DNA from 3 places in the Paraburkholderia sp. J11-2 genome. Region 2 is predicted to be linked to each of the others. Evidence: predicted binding sites of a transcription regulator. Region 2 holds the regulator's gene; each other region holds the start of a gene.
The links. The regulator FliA, encoded in region 2, starts transcription of late flagellar genes. The targets are predictions, from matches to a motif close to CTAAAGTTTNNNNNNNNNNNGCCGNTA.
Positions count from the first base shown of each region.

Region 1: fliD (flagellar filament capping protein FliD) is a predicted target of FliA. The motif match lies at 2,440-2,466, and genes of this name have one in related genera.
Region 3: U5A57_RS16605 (DUF4088 family protein) is a predicted target of FliA. The motif match lies at 2,994-3,020, and genes of this name have one in related genera.

Region 1 is NZ_CAJMYY010000032.1:64,496-74,395, forward strand. Features, by position in the region: gene U5A57_RS34040 (acyl-CoA synthetase) at 1-364, shown strand, start outside; gene U5A57_RS34045 (hypothetical protein) at 676-993, shown strand; gene U5A57_RS34050 (YigZ family protein) at 1,782-2,375, shown strand; gene fliD (flagellar filament capping protein FliD) at 2,533-3,972, shown strand; gene U5A57_RS34060 (DUF2964 family protein) at 4,302-4,547, shown strand; gene U5A57_RS34065 (hypothetical protein) at 4,584-5,192, opposite strand; gene U5A57_RS34070 (hypothetical protein) at 5,255-5,653, opposite strand; gene U5A57_RS34075 (helix-turn-helix domain-containing protein) at 6,462-6,866, shown strand; gene U5A57_RS34080 (sensor domain-containing diguanylate cyclase) at 6,911-8,536, opposite strand; gene U5A57_RS34085 (inorganic phosphate transporter) at 8,698-9,900, shown strand, end outside.
Region 2 is NZ_CAJMYY010000025.1:93,423-103,322, forward strand. Features, by position in the region: gene flgG (flagellar basal-body rod protein FlgG) at 1-269, opposite strand, end outside; gene flgF (flagellar basal-body rod protein FlgF) at 342-1,100, opposite strand; gene flgE (flagellar hook protein FlgE) at 1,128-2,360, opposite strand; gene U5A57_RS30165 (flagellar hook assembly protein FlgD) at 2,399-3,043, opposite strand; gene flgC (flagellar basal body rod protein FlgC) at 3,268-3,693, opposite strand; gene U5A57_RS30175 (flagellar basal body protein) at 3,790-4,305, opposite strand; gene flgA (flagellar basal body P-ring formation chaperone FlgA) at 4,552-5,886, shown strand; gene flgM (flagellar biosynthesis anti-sigma factor FlgM) at 6,067-6,411, shown strand; gene U5A57_RS30190 (flagellar protein FlgN) at 6,461-6,904, shown strand; gene U5A57_RS30195 (GNAT family N-acetyltransferase) at 6,995-7,480, opposite strand; gene U5A57_RS30200 (DUF1778 domain-containing protein) at 7,443-7,775, opposite strand; gene U5A57_RS30205 (RNA polymerase sigma factor FliA) at 8,012-8,743, opposite strand; partial or broken gene U5A57_RS30210 (MinD/ParA family protein) at 9,100-9,882, opposite strand; gene flhF (flagellar biosynthesis protein FlhF) at 9,875-9,900, opposite strand, start outside.
Region 3 is NZ_CAJMYY010000010.1:224,872-234,771, forward strand. Features, by position in the region: tRNA gene U5A57_RS16575 (tRNA-Asn) at 1-48, shown strand, start outside; tRNA gene U5A57_RS16580 (tRNA-Asn) at 118-193, shown strand; gene U5A57_RS16585 (CreA family protein) at 360-848, shown strand; gene U5A57_RS16590 (AraC family transcriptional regulator) at 877-1,785, shown strand; gene U5A57_RS16595 (AzlC family ABC transporter permease) at 1,933-2,652, shown strand; gene U5A57_RS16600 (AzlD domain-containing protein) at 2,649-2,972, shown strand; gene U5A57_RS16605 (DUF4088 family protein) at 3,107-3,868, shown strand; gene U5A57_RS16610 (ATP-dependent helicase) at 3,906-6,164, opposite strand; gene U5A57_RS16615 (hypothetical protein) at 6,322-6,834, opposite strand; gene U5A57_RS16620 (RNA-binding S4 domain-containing protein) at 7,132-7,353, shown strand; gene U5A57_RS16625 (MATE family efflux transporter) at 7,499-8,908, shown strand; gene panS (ketopantoate/pantoate/pantothenate transporter PanS) at 9,231-9,900, shown strand, end outside.

The sequences.
Region 1 (9,900 bases), on a different contig from region 2:
CCGCAGCAAGGACATCATCATCTCGGGTGGCGAGAACATCTCGAGCATCGAAGTCGAAGACACGCTGTATCGCCACCCTGCCGTCGCGCTCGCCGCCGTCGTGGCGATGCCCGACCCGAAGTGGGGAGAAGTGCCTTGCGCGTTCGTCGAATTGCGGCCTGGCGCGAGCGTCACGGCCGAGGAAATCATCGCGCACTGCCGGCTCTTTCTCGCGCACTTCAAGGTGCCGCGCGCCGTGCGCTTTGGCGAACTGCCGCGCACGGCCACGGGCAAGATCCAGAAATATGAGTTGCGCGCGCAACTAGGTTCGCAAAGCGCCATCGATCTGGCCGGCACGCAAGACGCGCCGAAAACACCTCGGTAAAAACGACACCGGCACCCGCCGGCCGGTACAGGTGACGCATTCGGGCGGCGCGCGCCGCCCGAATGTAACGCCAGTTGACAACGCGACCGTGCGGGACCTGTTTGCGATTGTCAGGCGTGGCGCTTAATCCTTTTTGCATCAAGGGCCAACTGTCAAAACGGCCCTTCGGGCATGAAGAATCGTATGAAACGAAAGCTTACAAGGTGTCACGTTTTCCTCCGCTTCGGGCCGATAAGCTTTGATCCGTGGTCGCAACACAAAGGCATCCCGATGCCGCGTGACTGACGACGCAACCAAAGAGGAGGTAACTCATGAATACCAAGAGCTGGAAGACCCCCGCCCGCGCCATCGCCGCAGCACTGATCGCCGGCGGCGCATTGATGGGCGCATCGAGCGCCTTCGCTCAATCCGCACCGTATGGGCTGCGTGCCGAATCGACGCCGCAATACGGCCAACCGCACATGATGCCGGTGGACGCGCATGTCTCGATCGGCTGGCACGATGACCGTTATTGGGACGGCCACCGTTACTGGGCGCACGACGAGTGGATGCACCATCATCCGCACGATCCGGGCCCCCCGCACTATCGTGACGGCGACCATCGTCCGCCGCCCCCGCCGCGTTACTGATAACGTACGCCTGATCGACGGGCCGCCTTCCCTGGCGGCGCCGGAGGTGGCACACCGAGGCCGGTCTTCCCGAGGGGAGATCGGCCTCGGCGCATTTCAGCACCTTACTCAGCCATGTGCGCACTCAGGCGCAAATATCATTCGGCATGCGAAATAATTTTCCGACAATGCCCGCCACACGGCCATTCCAGCCCGCCGCGCCGGGCGCCGGGCGCCACCCGAAAGGCATACGTCAGTAATTGAAGGTAATGCGAAAGTGTTGCCGGTCGCACGGCCCGCTAGTAACGTTGTCGGGCGTTTCGTTCCCCGGAGCGCACGGTGTATTCTCATTGCCCGGCCAGCGATGGCCGGGATTTTTTTTGGCACCCGTGAGAACACTAGCGCGCGCCGAACGCGAAGCGCACCAGGTTTTTTTTCCGATTGCGGACGCAATTTTGCGGACGTAATGTGGGATTGCCTCTTGAGAACAGGCGAGCCTTGTGACCCCCGGTCGTGACTCAGTCCGACCGGGGATTTTTTTGGCTTCTGTGCGCTTGGGGATTCGCGTCGGCCGCAACGGCGCCGCGAGAGAAAGGACTATGACGGATCACCGAATGAGGAGTTCGGCTTCGCTCCAGCCAGAGCTAGATCCGTCATGCCGAGCATTATCCGGCCTGAAAGCCAGGGCGTCACTAGCATCCCGCGCAAAGATCCATTACACAAACTGGCAAGATATGGGGCCGGACGTCGAAATCCGGTCGGTGCGCATCGGCTAACATGGTGGTTTCGCCTGCCGTGCCAACCCGCCTGTGCCGACTTTCACCCTCGCCCATCCCGTCACCGCGGAACTCGAGATCCGCAAGAGCCGCTTCATCGCGCACGCCATTCCCGTGGCCGACCGTGAAGCGGCCATGGCTGAAATCCGCCGTCTGCGCGACGAACATCCCACTGCCACGCACGTTTGCTGGGCCCTGCTCGCGGGCGGCCAGTCCGGCATGTCCGACGACGGCGAGCCCTCCGGCACCGCCGGGCGCCCGATTCTCGAAGTGCTGCGCCATCACGACCTGGACGGCGTGCTCGCGGCCGTGGTGCGCTACTACGGCGGCGTGAAGCTCGGCGCGGGCGGCCTCGTGCGCGCCTATACCGACGCCATCGCCACCGCCCTGCAGGGGGCCGCGCGCGTCGAGCGCATTGCGCAGGCGCGCCTCACGGTCGAACTCGGCTACCCCGACGAAACCCGCGTGCGTCACTGGATCGACCAGGAGCAGTTCACGCTCGTGGAAAGCCAATACGCCATGACCGTGCGCCTCACGATCCAGCTGCCCGCCACCGCCGTGGACGCCGCGCGCAGCACGCTCACCGATCTCACGCAAGGCCGCTCGGGCTTCCCCGAGCACGTCTGAGGCGGGCGCCCGGCCGCCGCCGCGAGGGCGGGGCAGAACTTTTCAAATTCTTTTCAAATCTTTCATTAAGTTTCATGAAAGCTTGCCGTAATGAAAGCATGGCCGCGCATTCGCGCGCTCCGTCGACTCGACGCACCGGAACGAACGGACTTCTTTCATGGCAAGCACGATCACGAACACCACCGCCAGCGCGAACAGCGCGCTGAGCGACGCCGCCCAGTCGATCATCAGCGGCGCGACCAACTCCACGCTCGACGTCAACCAGCTCGTCAAGGCGCTCGTCAACGCGAAGATCGCGGGCCCAAGCGCCATCCTCAGCGCGAAGCAAACGGCCAGCAACACGACGCTCTCAGCGCTCGGCACGCTGAAGTCGGCGCTCGCTTCGCTCCAGAGCGCACTCGAGCCGTTCAAGGACGGCGCCGCGCTGCAACGCTTCACGGTCACGACGAGCGAAAAGGACAAAGGGTTGAGCGCGGTTGCCGGCAAGAGCGCGGTGGCGAGCAGCTTCACGGTCGAGGTCGATCACCTGGCGAGCGCGCACAAGCTCACCTCGGATAGCTTCGCCACGGGCGAGACGCTCGGCGAGGGCAGCCTCGACATTTCGATGGGCGGCAAGTCCATGCATCTGACGATCGCCGCGGGCAGCAACAAGCTCACCGATGTCGCCGCGGCGATCAACCGGGCGAAGGACAACCCCGGCGTCACGGCGTCGATCGTCAATGGCGCCGACGGTCAGCACCTCGTGCTGAGCGCGAACAAAACCGGCGCGGCCAACGCGATCGACGTGCAGGCGGGCACGGGCGTCGATACGCGCCTCGCTTCCTCGCAGATGCGCGAAGTCGAGCCAGCCGGCGACGCAGAACTGCACATAGACGGTACGCGCGTCACGAGCGCGAGCAACACGCTCGAGGGCGTGGTGAGCGACATCACGATCAAGCTCGAAAGCGCTTCGGTGGGCACGAAGCAAACGCTCACCATCGCCCCCGACACCGAAGCGACAGGCACGTCCATCCGCGACTTCGTGAAGGCGTACAACAGCTACGTGGACGCCCTGAACGGGCTGACCTCCTACACGGCCGCCACCGGTACGAGCAGCGCACAAGCGGGCGCGCTGCTCGGCGACTCGATCGCGCGCACGCTCGCGTCGAGTTTGCCGGCCGCCGTATCGGCGGGCGTGAAGGGCAACGACGGCGTAACCCACTCGCTGGGCGAGATCGGCATCAAGCTCGACAAGAGCGGGAAGCTGGAGATCGACGACGATACGTTCAAGAATGCGCTGCAACCGGGCAATCGCGCGATTGCAGCGCTGTTTGGCAGCAGCGGCATGACCGCGAAACTGAGCAGCGCCATCACGCCCTACGTGCAATCGAGCGGCATCATCGAGCGGCGCAGCACTGCCATCAACAAGGAACTCGACGACATCAAGAAGCAGTCGTCGTTGCTCGAGGCGCGCGCCACCCAGCTCACTGCGAAATTCAACAGCCAGTTCACCGCGCTCAATAACCTCATGTCGATCATGAACAACAACCAGCAATATCTGACGCAGCTTTTCGGCGGCGCGAACAGCGCGGGCGCGCTCGCGACCAATCACAAATAAGGCTTGAATGCGCGCGGCTCGACGCTAGCAAACGTCGAGGGCAGGCAAAAAAAAGGCCGCCGAACGAATCGGCGGCCAACAGGGGACGTGAAGAACAACCGCGAATCGAACTATCAAATCGACCCGACGGCTCCATCATCGCGAGCGAAAATTAAGCCAAACTTAAACCTGCGCAAAAAGCGATCGGGGTTACGGCGCGATAGCGTGCAGGCAAATGAAAGAACGCGTAATAATGGGCTGGCTATACTTGAACTGTGCGTGAACTGGTCAGGGCCGCTCATTCAATCGTGCCCGCATGACCGACTTCTACCCAACCCGGAAGAGCCGCCATGTTTGATCGACTGCATCGATTTATGGAAGGCGCAGGTCCCGAGCGGCGCCATCGCGTCTGGAGCAAGATGCGCATTTTCGTGGCCGCGATGGGCACGCTCGGCTCCGCCGCCGGCATCGCCATCGCGGTGGTCGGCCTCATCAACTTCGACCACCAGAAGGTGATTACCGGCGTGGCCGTCATCATCGTCTGCACGGCGATCTACGTCACGATCCTCGTGCGCGACCGCAATCGCGTGGACTAGCGCCCTTGCCTGGCACGCCGCCCACGCGTCATTGCCTCACTGCAGTTTCTGGCCGTCGCGCGTGACCTGCACCGCCGTCGCGCTCACATAGTCGGCGCGAATGCTGTCGCCCACCTTGATCGATTCGAGCGGCACGTCCGGCGGCGCGACGACCACGACCGTGCGGGTCGGTCCGCGCAACGCGACTTTGCGGCTCTTGCGGTCGATCTTCTGCACCGTCGCAACCACCTGAACGCTGTGCGCCGTGGCCGCCACGCCACCGGAAGCGGGCGTGGTAGCGACCGTATCGACGCGCGAACGGATACCCCTCGTCGCCACCTTTTCGGCGCGCAGCAGCAATGCCTCCTTGTAGAGGATATTCACGTGATCGCCCGGCTTGAGCTTGCTCACGTCGCCGATGGTGGGATCGACCGCGACCGTCACCAGGTTGCGCCGCGCACCGCGCAGCGTGACCGAATTGGTGGCCGCGTCGATGCTCACGACCGTGGCCGTGGTCTGAACCTCGCCGATCTGCAGCTGGGCGTTCGGCGCGCTTTCAGGCGCGGCATCGGATGCCGTCTGCGCAAGCAGCGGCGTCGACACGCCGAGGGCAAACACGAGAACAGCGCCGAGCAGCGGCGCGGAAGAACGATTGCGCGTGGACATGTGGCAACTCCTTTTCGTGGATCGTCAATGGCAAGAGAACGACGCGGCACCGCTCGCGCGGATCACACGCCGTTCATGCAGGCTTCTTCGGCAGCACAGCGCAGATAGTGGGCATACACGCGCTCGCGTTCCTCGTTCGCAAGCTGGCGTTTTTCGGCGAGCCGCAGCATCCGGTGCCGGTCCGCGCCGAGCGTCGCGTAATAGCGCTCGGCATGCAGGCGCTTGAAGCGCGTGTAGAAGTCCGGCCCGGGCAGGCCCGAATCGGTCGAGAGCAGCGACGCATAGTCGGCCTCGCTCGGCTCGCACAACGCGGCCGCGGCCGCCTCGAGCTTTTCGTAACGCTCGCGCAACGGCACGTCGCCCGCGAACAGGGCGTGAAACGCGCCATACGGCACGAGCGAGCGGCGGCTCGCGGCGCGGCGCAACAAACGACCTACTTTTTCATCGAGTTCTTTATTCATCCGCAGCGGCCAGAAAGCGGGCCGCCGCCCATGCCGCGCGTCGCTTGACGAAAAGCGCGCGCATTTGGCGGCCCGACAGGATTCAGGGACCCGTTTCGCTACGCGATACGTTGCGCGGCAAATCCGGCATTCTGCATTCGTTCATTCGAATCCAATCCGCATTCGAATCGATTCGAAATGTTTGCGAAAAACATTCTGCACAAAAAAATCAAATCACTCCCTGAAATTGCCCCGCTGACATCGTCACTCATGCCGGGCGGCGGTGATTTTTACCGGACAGCAGCCTGAAACGCTAACAAACATCTCCAGCCACCACTCCCGCGATTTAATCCATATTGAATAGAGTCGATCCGGCGAAATATCCGCCGAACGGTGAATTAATCATACAAAACAGCGCACAATGTTGCTTTTCAATGATTGAGCAAATAAGTCAGGTTATCTTGCTGCAATGGGAGCAAACTTCGCATTGCGGGATCAATGCGAAATGCCAGCCCCCATTGTTGAGCAACGCGAACCGGTTGTTTTTTCCCATTAGTTCAGGATTATCCACAAGTCAAGCAGACTATTTTTCCGCTAGCTATACACATTCCCTACAAAAACAATTATTAATATCCGCTGCGGAACACCGAGGCGTTTCGCAACAAGCGCCCTTCACCGGGCGTCGATTTCGCCGTCCGTCATGGCTCTCGCGTCACCGCACCGGCGCCGGGGTTCATGGCAAGCGACAAGACCCGCTTGCAGGAAGGGTTACAGGAGCGGCACATCCGCAATGCCGCGTGTCCGGAATCTTTCGTCGACGAGTGAACACATGCTTACCCGAACCGAGAACCTGCCGAGCGTCGCGAGAAGAATGGCCGCCGGCCAGATGTTGATGGAAGGCGCGACCGTGAATAGCGTCGCCGACTCACTCCACCTCTCCGCCCAGACGGTGAGGCGCTACAAGTCCATCGTCGAGGACGGCGGACTGGCCGCGCTCCAGCAGATGAGCGTGGGCGGCCGTCCCTCTGTGCTCGATCAGGCCGCGCTAGGCTGGATCGCGAGCGCCCTGCACGGCTCCGCTCGAGAGCATGGCTTCGCGAGCGATGCGTGGACCAACAGCCGCGTGCGCGAGTTGATCGGCCGGCAGTTCGGCGTGCACTATTCGCGCGTCTATACGTGGCAGATCGTCTCGAACCTGGGCCTCGGCCACCGGCTGTCGAAATCCGCGCGCTGAGCGGCATGGAGGGCGTCGCGCGCCGCACGAGATGCCGGCGCGCTTCAGCCCCGGGTTGCGGGCGCATCACGGCCTCGGGTTCCGGCCTCGGAATCCACCAGCGGCTGCGCTCCCTCTCCCGTCCATTGCTGCGACCGGACCTGGTTGCGGCCGGCTTCCTTGGCCTCATACAGCAGGCGGTCGGCGGCGGCCAGCAGCTTCGCGCTGCTGCCGCCCTCCGGCGGATTGCAGCTCGCACACCCCGCGCTCACCGTCACGCACCCATGGTGCGTACCACTTAGCGTGAGATTGTCCGACTCGATGCGTTTGCGGATCTTCTCCGCAACGCGCGTTGCGGCGTCGAGCGCCGTGCCCGGCAGCACCACTGCGAACTCTTCGCCGCCAAAGCGCGCGGCGAGGTCGGTTGCGCGCCGCGACCCCGAAGCGATGCGCCCGGCCACGAAGGCCAGCACCTCGTCGCCGGCGGCGTGCCCGTAGGTGTCGTTGAAGAGCTTGAAGTGGTCGATATCGAAGAACAGCACGGAAAGCGGCGTGCGCTCGCGCACCGCGTGATGCCATTCCGCCGCGAGACGGCTGTCGAGCGCGCGCCGATTCGCAAGACCCGTGAGCGGGTCGGTAACCGCCAGGCGCATGAGTTCGCCCTCGGCCACCACCTTGTCGCGCAGCGCGAACGCAAGCACCCATGACACGGCGACCCACGCGCCGCCGAACACCGTGGTCACCACCAGCGCGATATAGCTGCGCCGCCTCCAGCCGGCGAGCACGTCGTCCACGGCGGGCGCCACAACGACGATGAACGGCGAGTCGCCTACGTGCGCAAACGTGTAGATGCGCTCCACGCCGTCGAGCGCCGAGCGCAGCGTATCGCTGCCGGCGCCGCGACGGGAAAAGACCGCGAAATTCGGCAGGTCCGCATAGTTCGATCCGGCGCCGCCCAGCGACGGCGGCTGACTCGCGAGCACCGTGCCGTCGCGCATCAATATGAAGAGGTGACCGCCCGGCCCCAGATTGATGCGCTCCAGAAGGTGCTGAAAGTAGTCGAGACGCACCCCGAGCAGCGCGACGCCCGCGAACGAGCCGTCGGGCGCATTGATGCGGCGGGTGAGGCCGAGGGTGAGCACGCCGCCGCGCAGGCGCGAATGGTACGGCTTCGAAAAGAACAGGCCAGCTTGCGGGTCGCGCTGCTGCGCAATGAAGTAATCGCGATCGGCAAACGAAATGCCGGCTTCCGAAGCATTCAGGGCGTTGCTGCGCGCGGCCTTCACATGGCCCGTGGCGTCGATCACATAAGCGCCGCCCAGCCTCGACGCCGCCGTCGCGCGGTCGAACAGCACGCGCTGGCGCAGCGCCTCGGGCAAATTCCAGGTTTGCGCCTGCTGCGCGGCCGTGACCACGGCCTGCAGCGACAGGTCGTAAATCTCGACGTTGCGGGCGATGTCGTTGCTGATGAGTTGCACGAGATTGTGCGAATTCTCCTGCGCGTGGCGCAGTTCTTCGGCGCGGCCCTCGTAGAGCGCCGCGTAGGTCAGGATCGCCATCGCCGTCGCGATGAGCGTGCCGGATAACCCTGCGAAAAAGGGATAGTTGCCGATCAGGCGTGTCGCCGCCTTCGCCCGAACGACGGCCCAGCGGCGCACCCGCAGGCGCAACGAAAGAACCCGCTTTTGCATCAACGCAATCCTCTTACCGATGGCGCGTGTGGACAGGGCGCCGATCCATCGGACATGCGTCGGGCATGGCTGGCACAAAACCGTCATCAAACGGACACCTGGGCGGTTCAGGATCGAAGGCGAAACCTCTGCCCCCTCCCTCCCCCAGGAGCCCGCCCGCCATGCCAGAATTTTCCCTGTCACCGCAACCGGGCACTGCCCCCGCGCGAGGGCGCAATGTCAGCCTGCTCGCATTTCTCATTGTCATCGCCATCGGCGCCGTGTACGTGGGGATGCATCTCGCCGACGACCTCTCGCCGGTGCGCGAAAGCTCGGCGATGCCCTGGGTACTGCTCGGCATCGCGCTGATCATCGCGCTCGGCTTCGAGTTCGTGAACGGCTTCCACGATACCGCGAATGCGGTCGCAACCGTCATCTATACGCACTCGCTTTCACCCAATATCGCGGTGATCTGGTCGGGCGCCTGGAATTTTCTCGGCGTGCTCACCTCCACCGGCGCGGTGGCCTTCGGCATCCTGCAGCTGCTGCCCGTCGAACTGATCCTGCAGGTGGGCAGCAGCGCGGGCTTCGCCATGGTGTTCGCGCTGCTCATTGCCGCGATCATCTGGAACCTCGGCACGTGGTACTTCGGCCTGCCTTCGTCGAGCTCGCATACGCTGATCGGCTCGATCATCGGCGTGGGTCTCATGAACCAGCTCATGCACGGCGCCAACGGCACGAGCGGCGTGGACTGGAGCCAGGCGCTCGGCGTGGGCAAGTCGCTGCTCTTTTCGCCGATCGTCGGCTTCTTGCTGGCGGGCCTCCTGCTGCTCATCCTGAAGGCGGTCGTGCGCGTGCCCGAGCTCTACTCCGAGCCGAAGGGCAAGGAGCCGCCGCCGTTCTGGATCCGCTCGCTGCTCATTCTCACCTGCACGGGCGTGTCGTTCGCGCACGGCTCCAACGACGGCCAGAAGGGCATGGGCCTCATCATGCTGATCCTGATCGGCACGGTGCCCACCGCCTACGCGCTGAACCGCGCCGTGACGGCCGAGCAAACGCAGACCTTCATCGCCGTCGCACACGACGCCACGCGCGCGCTCGAACGCTACACGAACGGCGTGGCCGCGCCCGCCGTGCCGCGCGCCGAAGTCGAGCGCTTCATCGGCAGCCGTACGATCTCGAGCACGACGGTGCCCGCGCTCGCCGCGCTGTCGAACCAGGTGGCCGACCAGGTGCACGGCTATGGCTCGCTCGCGGCGGTGCCGCAATCGGTCGTCGATAACGTGCGCAACAACATGTACGTGATTTCCGAAGCGATCCGCCTGCTCGACAAACAGAAGGCCGTGGCCTTTTCTGCCGACGACGCGAAGGCCATCAACAACTTC
Region 2 (9,900 bases):
CCGGTCTGCTGCAGGTTGCCCTGCGTGTAGAGACGCTCGGTCGCCACCTGCTGCACGCCCGTGCCCACCTGGCTGCCCGAAGGCAGTTCGGTTTGCTGGGTGGAGTTCGCACCCGGCTGGCGCAGCGTCTGGTACATGAGGTCCTCGAACACCGCGCGCGAGCCCTTGAAACCATTGGTGCTCACGTTCGCGAGGTTGTTCGAGATCACGTCCATCTGCGACTGCTGGGCCTGCATGCCGGTGGCGGCGATGTAAAGCGATCGGTTCACGGTGTCTTTCTCCCGGTCCGGCCTCGCGCGCGTCGTGCGGCGCGAGGCGGCCTTCATTTAACTTGAAATGGCTTAGCTGAAGTTGAGCAGCTGGTTCGCGCTCTGCTCGTTCTGGTCGGCGTTCTGGAGCAGCTTGGTCTGCATCTGGAACTGGCGCGCGTTGGTGATCATCGAGACCATCGCCGCCACCGGGTTCACGTTGCTGCCCTCGACCGACTCGGTCGCGACCTGGACGGTCTGGTCCGCGTCGGCGGGGTTGCCGTCCGCCGTGTGGAACAGGCCGTCGTCGCCGCGCGTGAGCGCACCGGCCGGCGGGTTGACGAACTTGATCTGGTCGATCATCGCGATCGCGTTGGCGGGGCTGCCCGGCGCGATGGCCGAAACCGTGCCGTCCTTGCCGATCGTGATCGCCGAGCCCGGCGGCACCGCGATCGGGCCGCCGCCGCCGATCACCTGCTGGTTGGCGGCGGTGACGAGCTGGCCGTTCTCGTCGACGTGCAGGTTGCCCGCACGCGTGTAGGCCTCGTTACCGTCGGCGGTTTGCACGGCCATGAAGCCCTGGCCCTGGATGGCGATGTCGAGCGGGTTGCCGGTGTGCGAGATCGCACCGGGCGTCATGTCCGAGCCGGGCGTCGCCGAGAGCACGAAGGTGCGCGTGGTCTGGTCGTTCACCGTCGAGCCGTCGCCGAACGACATCGGCACGGCGCGAAAGTTGGCGAGCTGCGCGCGAAAGCCCGTGGTCGAGACGTTCGCGAGGTTGTTCGCGACGACGGCCTGCTGCTCGAGCGCCTGGCTCGCGCCCGTCATCGCGGTATAGATCAGTCGGTCCATGATGTGCCCGGTACGTGGTTAGGCGCGTTACATCTGCAGCAGCGTCTGGTCGACGGTCTGCTGCGTCTTGATGGTCTGCGCGTTCGCCTGGTAGTTGCGCTGTGCCGTGATCAGGTCGACGAGCTGGTTCGTCAGGTCGACGTTCGACCCTTCGAGCGCGCCGCCCGTGAGCGTGCCGTGGTTCGTGCTGCCCGGCGTCGAGACCTGCGCCACGCCCGAGGCGGCCGTCACCTGGAACTGGTTGCCGCCCAGGTTCAGGAGGCCGTTCGGGTTGTTGAAGTTGGCGAGCACGATCTGGCCGAGCGACATGGTCTGGCCGTTCGAGTAGTTGCCGGTAATCGTGCCGTCCGCGCCGATCGAAAAGTTCGAGAGCGTGCCGCTCGCGTAGCCGTCCTGGGCGAGATTGTTCACACCCGAGGCGCTGCCGTACTGGGTCGTGCCCGTGAAGTTGATATTGACGGTCTGGGACGAGGCGCCGTCGGTCGGGTTAATGGTGAGCTGGAACTGGCCGGTCGCGGCCGTCGCCACCCCTGCCGGATCGGTCGTGCCCGAGAGCGCGCCCGAGGCGTTGAAGCTCATCTGGCCGAGATCGGTCGTCGTGCCGTTGTTGACCGCGTACACCTCGGCCGAGCCGGTGGCGCTCTGCACGAAGTACAGGTTGATCGTCTGCGCGCCGCCGAGCGAGTCATAGCCCGTGATCGAGGTCGAGTAGTTGTAGCTGTTCGAGTCGGTCGGGGAGAACGTCGCGTCCGTCGGGGCAGTCGCCTGCGCGTTCAGGTTCAGTTGCGCCGTGACGTTCTGTGTCGCGACCGGCGCGATATTGGTCGTCGGCACCTGGAGCGGCACGGTCTGCGCCGTGTTGATGACGCCGGTCGAACTGGCGGCATAGCCCATCAGGTCGTTGCCCTGCGCGTCGGTGATATAGCCGTTCTTGTCGAGCTGGAACACGCCGTTACGCGAGTACGTGATCGTGCCGTTGTTCGACATCTGGAAGAAGCCGTTGCCGTTGATCGCGACGTCGAGCGCCTGGCCCGTCGTGTTGATCGTGCCCTGCGAGAAGTCCTGCTGCACCGTCGAGAGCGCGGCGCCCAGACCGATCTGGTTGCCGACCGAAGTGGCGATGGTGTTCGCGTAGACATCGGCGAACTGCGCCGTGCTTTCCTTGAACCCGGTCGTGTTCGCGTTGGCGATGTTGTTGCCAATCACGTCGAGGTCGTTCGACGACGCGGCGAGGCCGCTCAATCCTTGCTGGTAGCCCATGTTTGTCTACTCCGCGCTTATCGCGTTGATTATCGAGTTCAGAGAATGGCGCCCACGCTCGAAAGCGGGACCGTCTTGCCGTTGGCGAGCGAGAGGCTCGCCGTGCCGTCCGACTGCTGGACCACGCCCTGCACCTGGCTCGCGACGAGCGCGGTGGCCGTGGCGGACTGGCCGTTGGTCGTCGCCGTGGCGCTGATCGTGTAGGTGCCGTCGGCGACCGTGTTGCCCGAGGTGTCCTTGCCGTTCCAGGTGACCGGCACGGTGCCGGCCGACTGCGCGCCGAGGTCGAGCGTGTTGACGACCTGGCCTGCCGAGTTCGTGATCGTGAGCTTCACGTCCGACACCGCCGAAGGCAGCGTCACGCCAAGCTGCGGCGCCGTGCCGCTCGACACCGTGGCGCTGCTGCCCGCTGCGAGCACGGTCGAGCCAATGAGCAGCGCAGCCTGCGCGTTCTGGCCCGCCGAAAGCTGCGTGGAAAGCGACGACAGCGACGTGTTGAGCTGCTGGATGCCCGACACCGTGTTGATCTGGGCGAGCTGCGAGGTCATCTGCGAGCTGTCCATCGGATCGGTCGGATCCTGGTTCTGCAACTGCGCGACGAGCAGCTGCAGGAAGGTGGTCTGCAGGTCGTTTGCGCTCGTGCCGCTCGACGACGCCGAACTCGACGAGCTCGTGCCGTTCATGGTGTCGAGCAGTTGCTGCGACACGGTGGCGGTGCTGCCGCCGATGGTTGTGTTGCTGGAACTCAACGCGTTCTCCCTCGATTGCGCTTCGTGCTTGGCGTGTGGTGGTGGCGGGCGCGGCTTCGTTTCGCGCCCGCTGGTCTCTGTATTACTGTGTCGTGCGTGCTGTGCTTCAGTTCGCCGCTTCAAGTACCCGCTTTAGGTACCCGCTTTACGTACCCGCTTTACGTACCGATGGTGAGCGTCTTGAGCATCAACTGCTTGGCGGTGTTCAGCGTTTCGACGTTGGCCTGGTACGAGCGCGACGCCGAGATCATGTTCACCATCTCCTGCACCGGATCGACGTTGGGCATCGTCACGTAGCCGTCCGCGTTGGCGGAAGGGCTGTCGGGGTCGTAGGTCTGCTTCATGGGCGTGGGGTCGTCCACCACGCCGGTCACCCTGACGCCGCCCACCTGCTGGCCCGAGGCCGTGCGCGCGCCGCCGAGCGGGTTGACCGCGAACACGACCTGCTTCGCCTTGTACGGCTGGCCGTCGGGGCCGGTCGTGCTGTCGGCGTTGGCGAGATTGGACGCCGTCACGTTCAGACGCTGCGATTCCGCCGTCATGGCGGAGCCCGCAACGCTGAAAATGTTCATCAGGGATGGCATGGTTTCGTTGACCTCACATCAGGTGCGCGTCGCGCGCGCGTTGGTCGTTCATGGCTTCGTTGTTGCGTACGCATTGCCGCTTCGCTCGCGCGCCGATCAGCTCGAGCCCGAGGTGATCGCGGACAACATCGTCTTGATCTGCTGCGAGACCACCGTCATGCCCGACTCGAAGTGCAGCGCGTTGTCGGCGAACTGCACGCGTTCGGTGTCGAGATCGACCGTGTTGCCGTCGAGCGCGGGCTGCACCGGCGTGCGGAACATGAGCTGGCTCTTGTAGGTGTCGGCCGGGCCGCCGGTCGGGATCAGCTTCGCGTCGCCGGCCATGTGGCCCGACTCCGTGGACGCCATCTGCATGCCGCTCGTCACGCCCGCGGGCTGCGCCATGGCGAGCGGCTGGACGTTGCCGCCCGAGGTGGCCGCCATGCCCGCCGTGCCGCCGGCGCCTTGCTGGCGCAGCGCGCCCGCAAGCGAAGCCGAGAAGTCCACGTCGCGCGCCTGGTAGCCCGGCGTGTCGGCGTTCGCGATGTTCGAAGAGATCAATGCCTGCCGCGTGGCGCGCACATCGAGCGCTTCGCGCCCAAAGGCGAATTCGGCATCGAGTTTGTCCAGCATCGGGCGTTCTCCGTGAAGCGAAAAAGGATTCGGCGTGAGCGCGGCAGGCTCGCCATCGGCGAAGAAACCGGCGCAAACGTTAGGCGCGTGACCCGAAGGCCTTTGCGCATGGAGTGGAATATTAGGCGGGGGTGGCAAGAACCAATCGGACGAATAGCCGGTAAAGCGCCCCTCTATTCGACGCAAGCGCGCGGGGGCGGCCGCCTAGAATGCGAGGCGTGTCAATGCATTCGATGGAGAACGACGATGCCGCAAACTGCCTCTTTGCGCAGGCCCGACGCGGGCCTGAAGCGGCGTGTGCGCGCGCTGTCGTGGAGCGTGTCCTGGACGTGCGTGCTTGGCTGCGCCCTGGGTGGCGCGCTCGCTCATGCGCAAACTGCGGCGCAAACGGCGGCGCAAACCGCACCGCAGCCCGAGGGCGCGGGCGGCCAGATCTTTATTGCGGGCAACGGCGACCGCGCGGGCGCCGACGCCGCGCAGATGAACGCGCTGCTCGCCAGCAACGCGAAGAAGCCTGCGGCGGCTACGGCCGGCAATACCGCCACGAATGCCGCCACGAATGCCGCCACCAATGCACCCGCCAGTGACGCCGCGCCGCTGCGCGCGGCCAGTTACGCCGATCTGAATTCGCGCGGCGTACCCGAGGACGCGCGCGCGGGCGTCGACTCGAACGGCATGATCACGATTCCGGGTCCCGGCGAACGCGTGCCCCAAGGCAACGCGCCGCGCATCGTCACGATTCCCTCGCCGGGTGCGAGCGCTCAGCCCGTGCGCGTGCCGCCGGCCAACCCGAACAACGCAGGCACGCTCCAGCGCGTGAGCTTGCCAGGCACCGCTAACCGTGTCGCCGCCGTAGTCGTAGATGCCGGCGCGAAGCCGGTTGCCAATGCAAGCGCCGGCGCGCTGCCCAATCCGAATACCAGCGCCGTCGCCACGAGCGTGCAGACCGTACCGCCCGGTCAGCAGGATGGCGAATCGATTCGCGCCGTCGCGCTCACCTTCCTGCAGCAGCAGTCGGCGGGCCTGCCGGGCCACGTGAACATTACGGTCGCGCCGGTGTTCCCGCGCGGCCTCGCGGCCTGCACCTCGCTCGAACCGTTCATGCCGCCGGGCGCGCGCACGTATGGCCACACGACCGTGGGCGTGCGCTGCATCGGCGCGAAGCCGTGGACGCTCTATGTGAGCGCGCGCATTGCCGTGGACGTGACTTACTACGTGGCCTCGCGCCAGATCGGCGCGGGCGAGGCCCTCTCGGCCGCGGACTTCATGCCGCGCGCGGGCGACCTCGCGAACCTGCCGCAAACCATCATCACCGATCCCAACCAGGCAACGGGCGCCGTCGCGCTCGCGCGTATTGCCGCGGGCCTGCCGCTGCGCACCGACATGCTGCGCAGCGCGGCTTCGGTCGTGATCGGACAAACCGTCAAGGTGATCGCCGTGGGCAGCAACTTCACGATCTCCGCCGAAGGCAGCGCGCTGAACAACGCCGAACCCGGCCAGCAGGTGCGCGTGCGCACGAGCGGCGGCCAGATCATCTCGGGCGTGGTCAAGGACGCCGGCACCGTGCAGGTGCAAATCTAGGCTCAGCAAGATCTGGTAAGGGCCGGATCGAGGGGGTTTCAGCCCCAACCGGCGGCCCGATCCGGCGGTTTCCGGCTTTGTGCGCCAGCACACGTAACAGCATGTAACGGTGGGATTTTCGGCTAAAGTTCGGCGCGACCTATGCCGTTATCAAGGTCAAATCGATCAGGAAAGCCCATCGTGAAAGTTGACTCCTCCACCCGCAATGATCCGCGCCCGCTGCAGGATGGCCTTGCGCGCTCGCAAGCCGATTCGAGCGGCGTAAGCGCCGCCAGCACCGACAGCGCGGCCACCTCCGGCGCGGCAAGCAGCACGAGCGCTGCGGGCGCGAACGTGAACCTCTCGTCGCTGTCGTCGACGATGCGCTCGCTCGCCGCGAGCGGCTCCGCCGACATCGACACGGCACACGTGCAGTCGATCAAGGACGCGATCCGCAACGGCACGCTGCAGATCGACTCCGGCAAGATTGCCGACGGCGTGATTCAGACCGCCCGCGACCTCGTTAAGCCGACGTCGGCTAACTGACGTTCGACGCACGAGCGCCGCGCACACTTCGCTTTTTTGGTGCCTTGCAATGAAAGATGCCCTGTTGGCCACACTGATCGACGAACACGCCACGGTTGAGGCGTTCGCGTCGCTGCTCGCCTATGAAGAAAAGGCGCTCGTGTCGGCCGACGGCATGGAGGCGCTCCCGCAGATCGTCGAGCAGAAGACGACGCTCACGCAGCGTCTCGCAGGCCTCGAAAAGGCGCGCGACGCGCAGCTGGCAGGCCTCGGCCTCCCCGGCGGCCGCAAAGGCATCGAAATGGCCTGCGACGGCGACACGCGTCTCGCGAGCCAGTGGGAGTTGCTCAAGGGTTCGACCGAACGCGCGCGCCGCAAGAACCTCACGATCGGCATGATGATCCGCACGCGCATGGAACATAACCGCCGCGCGCTCGCGATCCTGCGCGGCGAAACGGGCAACGGCGCGATGCTGTACGGCCCCGATGGGCGGCTGCCGGCGTTCGGGCTGTAAGCGGCGCTCACCAGGGATTCGCCAAAGACAAAAGCCGAAGCGTTGCCGCTTCGGCTTTTTTGTTTGGGGCAACGGATCGCCTTCAGATTTTCATGCCTGCTTGATCGTCGCGACCGGCAGGAAGAGTCTGCGCGGCGCATCGGTGAACGGCTCGAATCCGTATTTCCGATAGAAGCCCGCTGCGTTCTCATCGAGCGCATCGACGAGAACACACTGCACGCCCACCGACTCCGCCGTTGTCAGAACAACATCCAGTGCGTGCATCAGCAGATATTCGCCAAGGCGCTGGCCCTGGTGCCGCCGGTCTACCGCCAGCCGGGCGAGCAGGACTGCGGACACGCTCCTCGGCAGCCGTGCGGCCGGCATTCCCTGCGTTTCTACCGCTGTCGCCGCAAGGGCGTAGTAGCCCGCAATCGTGCGCGGCGCGGACGACACCGCTGCAACGTAAGTGCGAGATAGATTCTTCTTTTGGTGCTGACTCGCTACGTGGCGAATCCATTCGCTCATCGAGTCGACGCCGCAGTCGAAGCTGCTGCGGTCATCGCTCTCCCTCAGCTGACGAATCTGCGTTTGCACTCTTGTTCTTCCTGAAGCGAGCCATCGCGCGCTGCAACGCTTCATTGGGCTTCGGCGGCTCGTCCAGCAAAGCGAAGAAGCGCTTCGATTCGTCCATCGTCAGGCGAATGGAACGAATGACCTCTTCCTGCTCGATAACCTGCTCCGCGGCCCGAAGCGCGGCCTGCACAATAAACTGGTTGAGGGTGCTGCCCGAAAGGTCTGCAGCAAGCTGCAGGATTTCCTGTTTCTCCGCGCTCAACCGGGCAGTGATTCGCCCGCGGCTGGAGTTTTCCATACCGTTGTTGATAGCCATTGTTCATCCTTTTTTCGGGCCTGGCACACGCCTGCATCGTTTGGCGGATGCGCGGCCCGAGGTTCACGTTCGCGTCGCTCTCCACTGACGGAGTGGAGTCACTATATCACGCGTGGTGCCAAATTGGCACCACGCGATTCGAACTGCCCGCCAAACAAAAAAGCCGGAGCGCTCCCGCACTCCGGCTCTTTCACCGCAACCCCGCCCACGCCAGTCAAGGCGCGGCGTCTACCGCCTCAATTCTCCTGGCCGGCCCACGCCATCTCGCGCAGCCGCGTACGCAAGCGCGCCACCGCCTGGCTGTGCAGCTGGCACACGCGCGACTCGCTCACCTCCATCACCGCGCCGATTTCGCGCAGGTTCATGCCGCGCTCGTAATAGAGCGACATGAGCAGCTTCTCGCGCTCGGGCAGCCGCTCGATCGCTTCGACGAGCGCGCCGCGCAGGCTGTCGTCGAGCAGCGCCGAAAGCGGGTCCGAGTGATCGACGCAATAGCGGTCGAGGAACGGTTCGTCCTCGGCGGAGCGGTCGAAGTCTTCGTAGTAGATGAGCTGGCTGCCATGCAGGTCCTGCAGCATGCTCTGGTATTCGTCGAGCGGCATGCTCAGATGCTCGGCGATCTCCGTTTCGCTCGCCGAGCGCCCGAGCCGCTGCTCCACCTGGTGCACCGCGCTTTCCACTTCGCGCGAGGTGCGGCGCAGGCTGCGCGGCAGCCAGTCGTTGCTGCGCAGCTCGTCGAGCATCGCGCCGCGAATGCGCTGGCTCGCGTAGGTCTCGAACTGCGCGCCCTGATCTTCCTTGTAGCGGTTGGCCGCGTCGAGCAGGCCGATCATGCCGGCCTGGATCAGGTCGTCGAGGTCCACGCTCGCCGGCATCTTGGCTACGAGCTGCAAGCCGAGCCGTCTGACGAGCGGCGCGTACTTCGCAAGCACGTCGGCCTGCGAAATTTTTCCTTGAGCGTTATACATCGTGCTCTCCACTTCTCATGTCCCTGATTGGCGTCGTCGTGAGCACGTCAAACGTGCTGCGGCGACGTGCGCTGCGCGGGCGTATCGGTCCGCCAGCCCACATGGGCCGGTGCGGACGCGGATGTTGCGTTGGGTGCGGGATGCACACCCGTCACGCTGGCTACGAACGAGTCGGCGTTCGCGGCGAGCGCGCTGTGTGCGGCGTTTGCTGCATGCGTAGCGTGTAGCTGGACGCCGTCTCGCGGCACGCCGTCCAGGTCGTCGGCGGGTGCGTCGCCCGCCGCTTCGTGTGCTTCGTCCGTGGGGACGAACGCGGCGCTGGCGCGCGCCGTGGCCGGCGAGCACGCCGAAACCGCGGGTCGCATGGGCCAGTGCGGCAGTTCGGCGGCCACGTGCCGGAAGTCGCGCGCGGCGTTCGTCGAGGGAAACGCATCGACGATGCAGCGCGCGAGCTTGAGCGCCTGCGCCATGTGCTGATCGGCGGCGACGCATCCGGCGCTTTCGAGCGACACGCTCAGGTAGCGGCTCGCCACCCCAGCGAGGTTCTCGATTGCGGTGTGCGCGTCGCTCGCATTCGCGACATGATTCGCAAGCACACGAAACTGTGCGATCGCATGCGCGAAGTGCAGCCGCTTCATGCACGCATACGCATCCGTGATCGACTGCGCGCCGATGCGCATGACGATCAGCACGTCATGCGCGTGCATGGCGAGCGGCGAGAGCGCGCCTTCGGCGTCGAGCTGCGCGTCGATCAATACGATGTCCGCGGGGCCCGAAATGACTTTTTGCAGTTGCGCGGACGTGTACTGCGCGCGGTTGTCGCGCGAGGCGGCCAGCACGCCGAAGCCGAGTGCGTGACGCCCCACGGCTTCGTCGAGCGTGCGCTCGCCGCGCATCACGGCGGCGAAGTTGCCCGCGCCGCGCACATTGCCCACCAGCGAGCAGACCGAGCGGGGTCCGAGGCACTCGTCGATCACGAGCACGTCCTTACCCTGCGCGGTGAGCGCCGCCGCGAGATTGACCACGGCGGTCGTGCGGCCGGGCGAACCCGCGCCGCCTGTCACCGCGACCACGCGCGAGCCTTCGCGCGCGAGGAGCCGCCGCAGCCCTTCAGCCTGATCGATTACGAACTTATCCAAACCTGACCTCGGGAGCCT
Region 3 (9,900 bases), on a different contig from region 2:
GGACTGTTAATCCGTAGGTCCCTGGTTCGAGCCCAGGTCGGGGAGCCAAGATTCGCAAAAGCCCGTTAATCACAACGGGCTTTTTTATGACGTAAAGAGTTGTAGCTGTATTGTTGTTCCCCGATAGCTCAGTCGGTAGAGCGCCGGACTGTTAATCCGTAGGTCCCTGGTTCGAGCCCAGGTCGGGGAGCCAAAATATCGAGGGGTTGCGTGTTTGCACGCAACCCCTTTTTCTTTTGCTGCGCGTGTTGTGCATACAGCGAGGCTGCATCGTCAGTGCAGCCGAATGTCTTCGCAGTCTCACCCTGACACTCCCCACCCTCCCCGATAATGTCGATTCGTCATCTTCGGGAATCCGCATGAAATCCGCCCGCCTCACCGCCCGCCTCACCGCCCTCCTCGCCGGCGCGAGCCTCGTCGCCTCGGCCGCTGCCCACGCCGAACAGATCGGCAGCGTGAACACCAACTTCCGCGTGACCGGTTCCGACAAAGTCGTCGTCGAAGCCTACGACGATCCGCAGGTGCAAGGCGTCACCTGCTATGTCTCCCGCGCGCGCACGGGCGGCGTGAAGGGCACGCTCGGCATTGCGGAAGATCCGACCGAGGCGTCGATCGCGTGCCGGCAGGTCGGGCCGATCTCGTTCACAGGCCCGCTCAAGCAGCAAGACGACGTCTTCAACGAGCGCATGTCGTTCCTGTTCAAGACGTTGCACGTCGTGCGCGTGGTCGACGCGAAGCGCAACGCGCTCGTGTATCTGACCTACAGCGACCGGGTGGTGAGCGGCAGCGCCAAGAACAGCGTCACGGCCGTACCGGTGCCGGCGGGCACGACGATTCCGCTGCGCTAAACTGGGGATCTGAGCCGGATCCCTCACCATGACCGATTCCCGTTTTCGAGATTCCGCCCGCTACTGGCGCACGCCGCTTCTGCCCGGCGCGGATCTCGTCACGGCCGAATACAACGAACATACGTTCGCGCCCCACTGGCACGAGGCGTACACGATCCCCGTAATCGAGGGCGGCGCCGAATGCTATCGCTATCGCGGCGCGCAGCACGTCGCCGAAACGGGCAGCGTGCCGGTCATCAATCCCGGCGAGCTGCACACGGGCTCGCGCGCCGCCGAGGAAGGCTGGAGCTATCGGGTGATGTACGTGCCGATCGACTTCCTGCACGATCTCGCCGGCGAAATCGCGGGGCGCGCGCAGCCGCTGCCGTGGTTCGACACGGAGGTGATCCACGATCTCGATCTCGCGCATCGGCTCTCGCGCGCACACCGTCTGCTCGAAGCCGACGCCGACTGGCGGCGCGCCGCAGCGCAATCCAGCACGAGCGCCGGCTTGGCGGCGCTTCCCACCGCTTCCGATGCGCAGCGCTCCGATCTGCTCGCCGTAGAAGGTGCACTGCTCGACGCGCTCTCGACGCTGCTCACGCGCTACGGCCGCACGCGCGAGGCCGCGCTCAGGCATGGCCCGAACGATCCGCGTGTGGAAACGATGAAGGCGCTCCTCGCCGCCGATCTCGCCATGCCGCTGCGCGTAGCCGATCTCGCCCACGCAGTCGGCCTTTCGCCCTTTCACGCCACGCGGCTCTTCACGCAGGCGACCGGGCTGCCGCCGCACGCCTGGCGCACGCAGTTGCGCCTGCAACGCGCGCTCGGCCCGTTGCGCGAAGGCGCCTCGGTGGCCGACGTCGCCGCGGCGAGCGGCTTCACCGACCAGAGCCATTTCACACGGCACTTCCGGCGTATGTTCGGCGTGCCGCCGGGGCGCTGGCAGTCGTCCTGAAGGCGCAAGCCCGCCTCGCGCCGCAAGAACGTACAAGCCACCCGCACGGGCGGCCGTTATGCTGTCCCCTTGTATCAGGAGGACAGTTTGACCACGCATCCCAACCGCTTCACCGAATTCATCGCCGGCGCGCGCGACACGATCCCCATGATGATCGGCGCCGCGCCGTTCGGCGTGATCTTCGGCACGCTCGTCACCTCGGGCCCGCTTTCGCTCTGGCACGGCCAGTTCATGTCGCTCGCCGTGTTCGCCGGCTCCGCGCAGTTCATCGCGCTCGGGCTGATCGCCTCGCACGCGAGCTTCGCTGTCATTCTTGCCACCACGTTTATCGTGAACCTGCGGCACGTGCTCTACAGCGCAACGCTCGCGCCCTATGTCTCGCATCTGCCGCTGCGCTGGCGTCTCGTGCTCGGCGGCCTGCTCACCGACGAGGTCTTCGCCGTCGCGTGGGCGCATTTCCGCCGCCATCCGCCCGGCGACGACGTCTCGCCGTGGCATTTCCTCGGGTCGGGCGTGTCGATGTATCTGAACTGGCAGCTCTGGACCGCGGCCGGCCTGCTGTTCGGCGCGGCGTTCCCGGGCCTGCAGTCACTCGGCCTCGACTTCGCGATGGTCGCGACCTTCATCGCCATCGTCGTGCCACAGTTGGTTGCCGTGCGCTACCTCGCCGCTGCCGCGACCGCGGGCGCGCTCGCCTTTTTCTGGCAGGGCTGGCCGTACAAGCTCGGGCTGCTCGGCGCCGTGCTCGCAGGCGTGGTCGTGGGCGTCGTCCTCTCGCGCCCGGGCTCCTCGCGCGGCGTCCGCGCCGCAAGCGACTCCGCCCGCAAGCCCACCAACGTCCAACGCACCGCAGGAGCCGGGCAATGAACTACGTCGTCCTGATTCTCGGCATGGCCCTCATCACCCTCGTCATTCGCACGGCGGTGTTCGTGCTCGGCGACCGGCTGGTGTTCCCGCCGCTCGTGCGCACCGCACTCGGCTTCGTGCCCGTTACCGTACTCACGGCCATCATCGTGCCGATGGCGGTCTCGCCCCACGGCCAGGGCGCCGAGCTGACCTGGCGCAACCCGCAGCTCGTCGGCGCGCTCGCGGCCATTGTTGTCAGCGCGCTCACGAAGCGGCCGCTCCTCACCATCGCGGTCGGGCTCGGCGTGTTCTTCCTCTGGCAAGGCGTCGTGCTGCGCTAGAGCGTCCCCTCGCCCCTTACGCTCAAGTTTCACCCCGGCGCGCCGTTAAACCCGTCAAGGCCTGCTCTGGCAGGCCACTGCTCGAACGGCGAGAGCACGCGAGAAGCGATAAGGATTACACCGGGGCAACCACAATGGGGCATATCACCCTTAACCTGAAGGATGAAACGCTTGCGTCGCTGCGCAAGGATTTCGACGCGTTCCTGCGCGTCTCGCTCAAACTCGACCCGCAGTTCGCCACGCCGGAATTCGAGGACTACCTGCGTGCGAAGCTGCTCGACAACATGACGCCGCTCACGGAGCACGCTGTCCAGCGGCTCCTGCAAGGCGGCCAGTACGCATGGGCCAAGCGCACGCTCGACAAGGAGTTCCCCGAGGTCGTCTCGATCCTGATGCGTCAGGCGGGCGAATTCGGTTTCGGCTTTGCGTCGCGGCCCGAGTGGACACCGGACGAACTCTCGAAGCAGTGCCGCGACTGGGCGGCCGCCATCGTGAGCGAAGCCCAAGGCGAAGAAGCGCTGATCGATCCGCTGGCTGCGCAGATCAAATCGGGCGTGCAGGACATCCAGACGCTCGAAGAGACGATGCAGACGCCCGCGTGGCGGCTCACCGAGTCGCTGCGTCAGCGGGTGTACGAAGCGAAGATCGGCTGCGAGCAGGCTAGCGGCAGCCTGGCGCGCGAGCGCCTGGGTGAATTGCGCGGGCTCTTGAGGCTCGGCGTCACGCATGGCGTGTTCCAGAAGCAGGAAGCGCAACAGATCATGGAATATCTGCGCCTGCTCAAGCCCGAGATTTTCGTCGAGGAGCCCGACGACGTCTTCACGCGCCTCGCCGCGTGGCTGCGCAACTTCTTCATGCCGCCGCAGCGTGGCACCGCGCGCGAACAGGGGCGCTAGACGCGCCTCGCTGAGAACGCCCCGCCAGGCGCGCTCATTAGTCCCACATCTTCCTGAGTTTCGCGGCGATCTCGACCTTCGCATGCGCGGCGGCGGCGAGTCCCGCCGCGCTCGGTGCGCTCGCCACGGGCGCGGGCGGCCATGCGCGCGATTCGAATAGCGGCAGCATCGGCGCGGCGATGAAGCGCGTGCGCGAGGCCCATACGTGCCGGTCGCCCGACGCCACCTGGTTGTGCACGTAAAAGCGCTGCGGCACGACGATGTGCAGATCCTCTTTCGCGCGCGTCATCGCCACATAGAGCAGCCGCCGCTCCTCCTCCAGCTCCTCGTCGCTGCCCGCGCCGAGATCGGACGGAATGCAGCCGTCCACGCCATTGAGCACGAACACGTTGCGCCACTCCTGCCCTTTCGCCGAATGGATCGTCGAGAGGATCAGATAGTCCTCGTCGAGCAGCGGATCGGCGGATTCGGCGCTCGTGGCGTCCGGCGGATCGAGCGTGAGTTCGGTGAGAAAGCGCTCGCGCGAGGCGTAAGTGCTCGCAATGCTCTCCATTTGCAGCAAATCGGCCAGACGCACCTGGGCGTCCTCGTGATTGCGCTCGAGATGCGGCTCGTACCAGCGCCGCACGCGCTCGAATTCGGCGGGCCACGGTGTGGCGCGCATGGAGAGACTGTCGATGAGCGACGCGAACGCCGGCCAGTCCTCGGCCGCGCGCGGCGGCGGCGCGAAGGCCGCGAGCGCCTCGGCGGCGCGATACGCGCCCGTGCACGCGGCCACCTGGTCGAGCAGGCGCGCGGCGTTGGCGGGCCCGACGCCCGGCAGCAATTGCGTCACGCGAAAGCCCGCCACGCGATCGAGCGGATTCTCGGCCCAGCGCAACACCGCCAGCACGTCCTTCACGTGCGCGGCGTCGAGAAAACGCAGGCCGCCGAACTTCACGAACGGGATATTGCGCCGCGCCAGTTCGATCTCGAGCGTGGCGCTGTGGTGCGCCGCACGAAACAGCACAGCCTGCTGCTTGAGCTTCATGCCCGCTTCACGCGCCTCGAGAATCTGCTCGACGACGTAGCGCGCCTGAGTCGCCTCGTCGGCCACGGTGACGAGGCGCGGGCGCTGCTGCGAGGGGCGATCGGTCCACAGGTTCTTGGTGAAGCGCTCGGCGGCGGCGTCGATCACGGCGTTCGAAGCGGCGAGGATCGGCGCCGTCGAGCGGTAGTTGCGCTCGAGCGTCACCTGGCGCGCGGGCGGATCGAACTGCGCCGGGAAGTCGAGAATGTTGCGCACCGTCGCGCCGCGAAACGAATAGATCGCCTGGGCGTCGTCGCCGACCACGGTCAGGCCGCGGCCGTCGGGCTTGAGCGCGAGCAGGATCGAGGCCTGCAGGCGGTTGGTGTCCTGGTATTCGTCGACGAGGATGTGGTCGAAGCGGCCCGCAAGATCGGCGGCGATGGCCGGCTCCGCGGCCATGTGCGCCCAGTAGAGCAGCAGGTCGTCATAGTCGAGGACGTTCTGCTTTTGCTTGGCGTCCACGTAGGCCGCGAACAGCGCGCGCAGTTGCGGCTCCCATTCGAGGCACCACGAGAACGACCGATTGAGCACGCTGGCGAGCGAGTCGCCCGTGTTGACCGCGCGCGAGTAGATCGCAAGGCACGTCGACTTCGAGGGGAAGCGCTTTTCCTTCGCCGAGAGTCCCAACTCGTGGCGCACGAGGTTCATCAGATCGGCGGAATCTTCGCGGTCGTTGATCGTGAACGCCGGCGAAAGGCCGATGTGATCCGCGTACTCGCGCAACAACCGTGCGCCCACGCCGTGAAAAGTGCCCGCCCAGCCAAGCCCTTGCGCGAGCACTGCGGCCGCGCCCGGCGCGCTGGCGGCGATGCGCGCCACACGCCGCGTCATTTCCTGCGCGGCGCGCCGCGAGAACGTAAGCAGCAGGATGCGGTGAGGGTCGGCGCCACCCGCGATCAGATGCGCGACGCGGTGAGCGAGCGTATTGGTCTTGCCCGACCCGGCCCCTGCGATCACGAGCAGCGGGCCCGGCAGCGTCGAGCCCGGCGCGTAACCCGCTTCGCCGCCGTGCTCGACGGCCTCGCGCTGCGCGTCGTTGAGTTTCGCGAGCCACGAAGAAACGGCAGTGGCTGCGTCGGCACGCGCCTGGCTGGCGTCGGAGACAGAAGAATCGGCAACGGAAACTGTGGACACGGCGGGCGCTGGGACGATGGACGTGGCGAATCGGAAAGAGGCGACGCATACTGTATATCCATACACCCCGCATCCGCAAGCGCCTGATTCCATGGCGATCTGGCGGGATTTAACGACAACGCCGCGGCGCGTTTCGAGCATCATGAAGCGAAGCGGCGGCGTCCGTTGCCGGACGCCGCCGCTCTCGGTGTGCGAACAAGGTCAGCGCCCAGTACACGGACGCCGCCTGCACCGGCCGCGCGTTAGCGCGTTAATCCGATTGGCCGCCCTGCTGCTGGGCCGACATGCCGTTCATCTGATCCTTCATTTCCGAATCGTTGGCCTGACGGTCGGCCTTGTGGTTGATCTTCGCGTCCTTCACCTGCGCCTTGTACTGCGACTTCGCCTGCTTCTTCGCGTCGCTGTACTCGGCGTTCGCCGACTTCTTCGCGCTGCGGTATTCCGCGTTCGCGGCGGCGTTGGCGTTGCGCTTTTGCACCAGCGGGTCAGCGGATTGCGGAGCAGTCAGCGCTTGCGGGGCGGGCGCGGGTTGCGCGATCCCGGCGGCCGCCGGCGCGTGGCCCGTCACCTGGCCCGGCGCTTGACCAGGCGCAGCACCCGGCGCGCCGGAAGGCGCCATCGTTGGGGCTTCGCCGGCCTGTGCCGCGCCCTGGGTCGCGTTTTGAGCGGCGTTTTGCGCATACGCACCCTGCGCGAAGACGGCGGCAGTGGTCACGGTGGCAAAAGCGGCGGTAGCAGTGAGCAGCTTGCGAATCTGGGTCATGGCGTATCCTCCTTGCAGTGGTTCCGAAGGCGCGTTGGCAGCGGGCAGGCCCGCCGGAATCGCGCCCCCGCTCGACGAAGCCGCGCAACGCAAACCTGAGCGGCGCTGTCGATCCGGGTGAAACCATTTTGGTATGAAGATCGCCGTGGGGTCCCGCAACGTTACTCAACGTTTCATTTTCTGACGAATTCATAACATCTGGCCCCGAGATGTGACAGCCGCCGCGGCAAAGCCGCCATCGCTTATGATGCTCACCCTTCGCGCGCTTGCCGCACGCCTTTGAAATTCCAATCCGCCATGCCCAACCTCGATTTCACGCTGACCGGCGACTACGTCGAACTGCACAACCTCCTGAAGATCACCGGGCTCGCCGACAGCGGCGGCTCGGCCAAACAGATCGTCGCCTCGGGCGCGGTGAAGGTGGACGGCGAAGTCGAGCTGCGCAAGACGTGCAAGATCCGCGCGGGCCAGGCCGTGCTGCTGGGCGACACGCGCATTGCCGTCAAGGCGCACGAGTGAACCGCCCCGAAACTTGCCCGCAGGCGCCAGCTATGCACCAGATTTGAGCATCTGGATCGACAAGGTCGCTGTCTCGCAATAAGCTTTCAGTTTCGACAGACGAACCCTGCCGCGCGGCGCGCTTTTCTCGCGCCGCTTGTTTTTCATGACTCGAACCACGCTTTCCCGCCGCGCCGTTTCGGCGCCGCCCACGCTGCGCGGCCACGCCGCCGACACCGCCCGCCTCGCCGGCCCGCTTGCGATCGCCCAGCTCTCGCAGATGGCGATGAGCGTGACCGACACGGTCCTGCTAGGCTCGCTCGGCGCCGATGCGCTCGCCGCGGGCGGCCTTGGCGCGAACATGTTCTTCGTGGTGGTGACCGTGCTGCAAGGCGTGCTGACCTCGGTCAGCGTGAGCGTCGCGCAGGCGCGCGGCGCCGACAACGAAAGCCACGTGTCGCACATCTACTGGACCGGCTTCGCGCTCTCGCTGCTGCTCTCAGTGCCGGCGTTCGCGCTGCTCTCCTTCGCCGAGCCGATCCTGCGCGCGCTCGGGGAGCCTACGCTGCTCGCGCATCACATCGGCGAGTACACGGCCGTGCTGCGCTGGGGTGCGCCCGCGAGCCTGATCGGCGTGGGGCTCATGCGCTCGTTCCTGCCCGCCATCGGCGCGGCGCGGCGCCTGCTGTGGGTGTCGATCGCGTGCGTGTTCATCAACGGCTTTCTCAACTACGGGCTGATCCACGGTGCGTGGAGCCTGCCGCGCCTGGGCTTTCTCGGCTCGGCGGTGGCCACCACGATCACCGTGTGGCTCACCGCGTTCGTGCTGATGGCGCTGCTGCACCTGCGGCCTTCGCACCAGCATTTCGTCGTTGCGCGCCGGCCGACGGCGCCGCTGATGGGCGAACTCTTCACCATTGGCTGGCCGGTTGCGATCACCTATGCGGTCGAGGCGACGCTCTTTCTCGCCACCGGCCTGCTCGCGGGCCTGCTCGGCGCAACGCCGCTCGCGGCGCACCAGATCGCCTTGAACGTGGCCTCCGTCACCTTCATGGTGCCGCTCGCGATCGGTCAGGCGGCCAACGTGCGCGTGGGGTACTGGTCGGGCGCGGGGGTGCCGCGCGCGGCGCGCCATGCGGGCTTCGTCGCGCTCGGGCTCGGCGTTGGCTTCATGTCGCTGTCGGCGCTCGTGATGGTGCTCGCGCCGCACTGGATCGTCGGGCTCTACCTGCACCTCGACGACCCGGCCAACGCGCACACGGTCTCGCTTGCGGCCACGCTGCTCGGCGTCGCGGCGATTTTCCAGATCGTCGACGGCGCGCAGACCGTCGGTTCGGGCTGCCTGCGCGGCCTGAAAGACACGCGTGTGCCGATGCTCGCGGCCACGCTCGGCTACTGGGGCATCGGCTTTCCGCTCGGCTACGTGCTCGCGTTCCACTTCGGGCTCGGCGCGCTCGGGCTCTGGTGGGGGCTCGCCGCCGGGCTCACCACGGTCGCCGTGCTCATGACGTGGCGCTTTCACCGTATGAGCCGGCGCGCGCAGGCTCACGCTGCCGCCACAAGCCGCGTTGGTTGAAGCGTTCACTTAACCGGCCAGGCCGTACCGGCGCGACCGGGTAAAATACGCGCCTGGCGCCGCACGCGGCGTCCGTCCCACGAGGGCAAGAACAGTTTGGAGACAGCCGCGCCCCGCGAGCGCCGCCGGCCACCCCGGCTACGCTTGCCGCGCGCGGAGCGCTCAGGTCGCACGCATCGACACCCCGCCACGATCCGACGCAAAGCGCGAAACAAACACGCGACGCAACAGCGCGCCATGCAAGCGCACACGCCCAGCGCGCGTGCCGCTGAAGCGTCCCGCGCCACGACATATAACGAATCCACTCACGGACCACCCTTTCATGCTTGCCCCGATTACCCGACTCTTTCCGCTCTGGGCCGTCCTCGTCTCATTGCTGGCTTACTTCGATCCGGGCCTCGTCGCGCCGATAGCGCCGCACGTCACGACGCTCCTGATGATCATCATGCTGTCGATGGGCGTCACGCTCTCGTTCGCCGACTTCCAGCGCGTCTTCACGCGGCCCGCGCCGGTCGCGGCAGGCATCTTCCTGCATTACCTCGTCATGCCGCTCGCCGCCTGGGCGATCGCCAAGGTGCTGCACATGCCGCCCGATCTCACGGCAGGCATGGTGCTCGTCGGCAGCGTCGCGAGCGGCACGGCGTCCAACGTGATGATCTATCTCGCGCGCGGCGACGTCGCGCTGTCGGTGACGATCAGCGCGCTTTCCACCCTGGTGGGCGTGTTCGCGACGCCGCTGCTCACGCGTCTTTACGTCGATGCGTCGATCGTCGTCGACGTGCGCGGCATGCTCATGAGCATCCTGCAGATCGTCGGCCTGCCGATCGCCATCGGCCTCGTCGTCAACCGGCTCGCAGGCGGCCTCGTGCGCCGCGTCGAGCCTGTGCTGCCGCTTGTCTCCATGGTGTCGATCCTCGCGATCATCGCCGCCGTGGTGGGCGGCACGCATGCGAGCATCGCCACGGTCGGCCCGCTCGTCGCGCTCGGCGTGG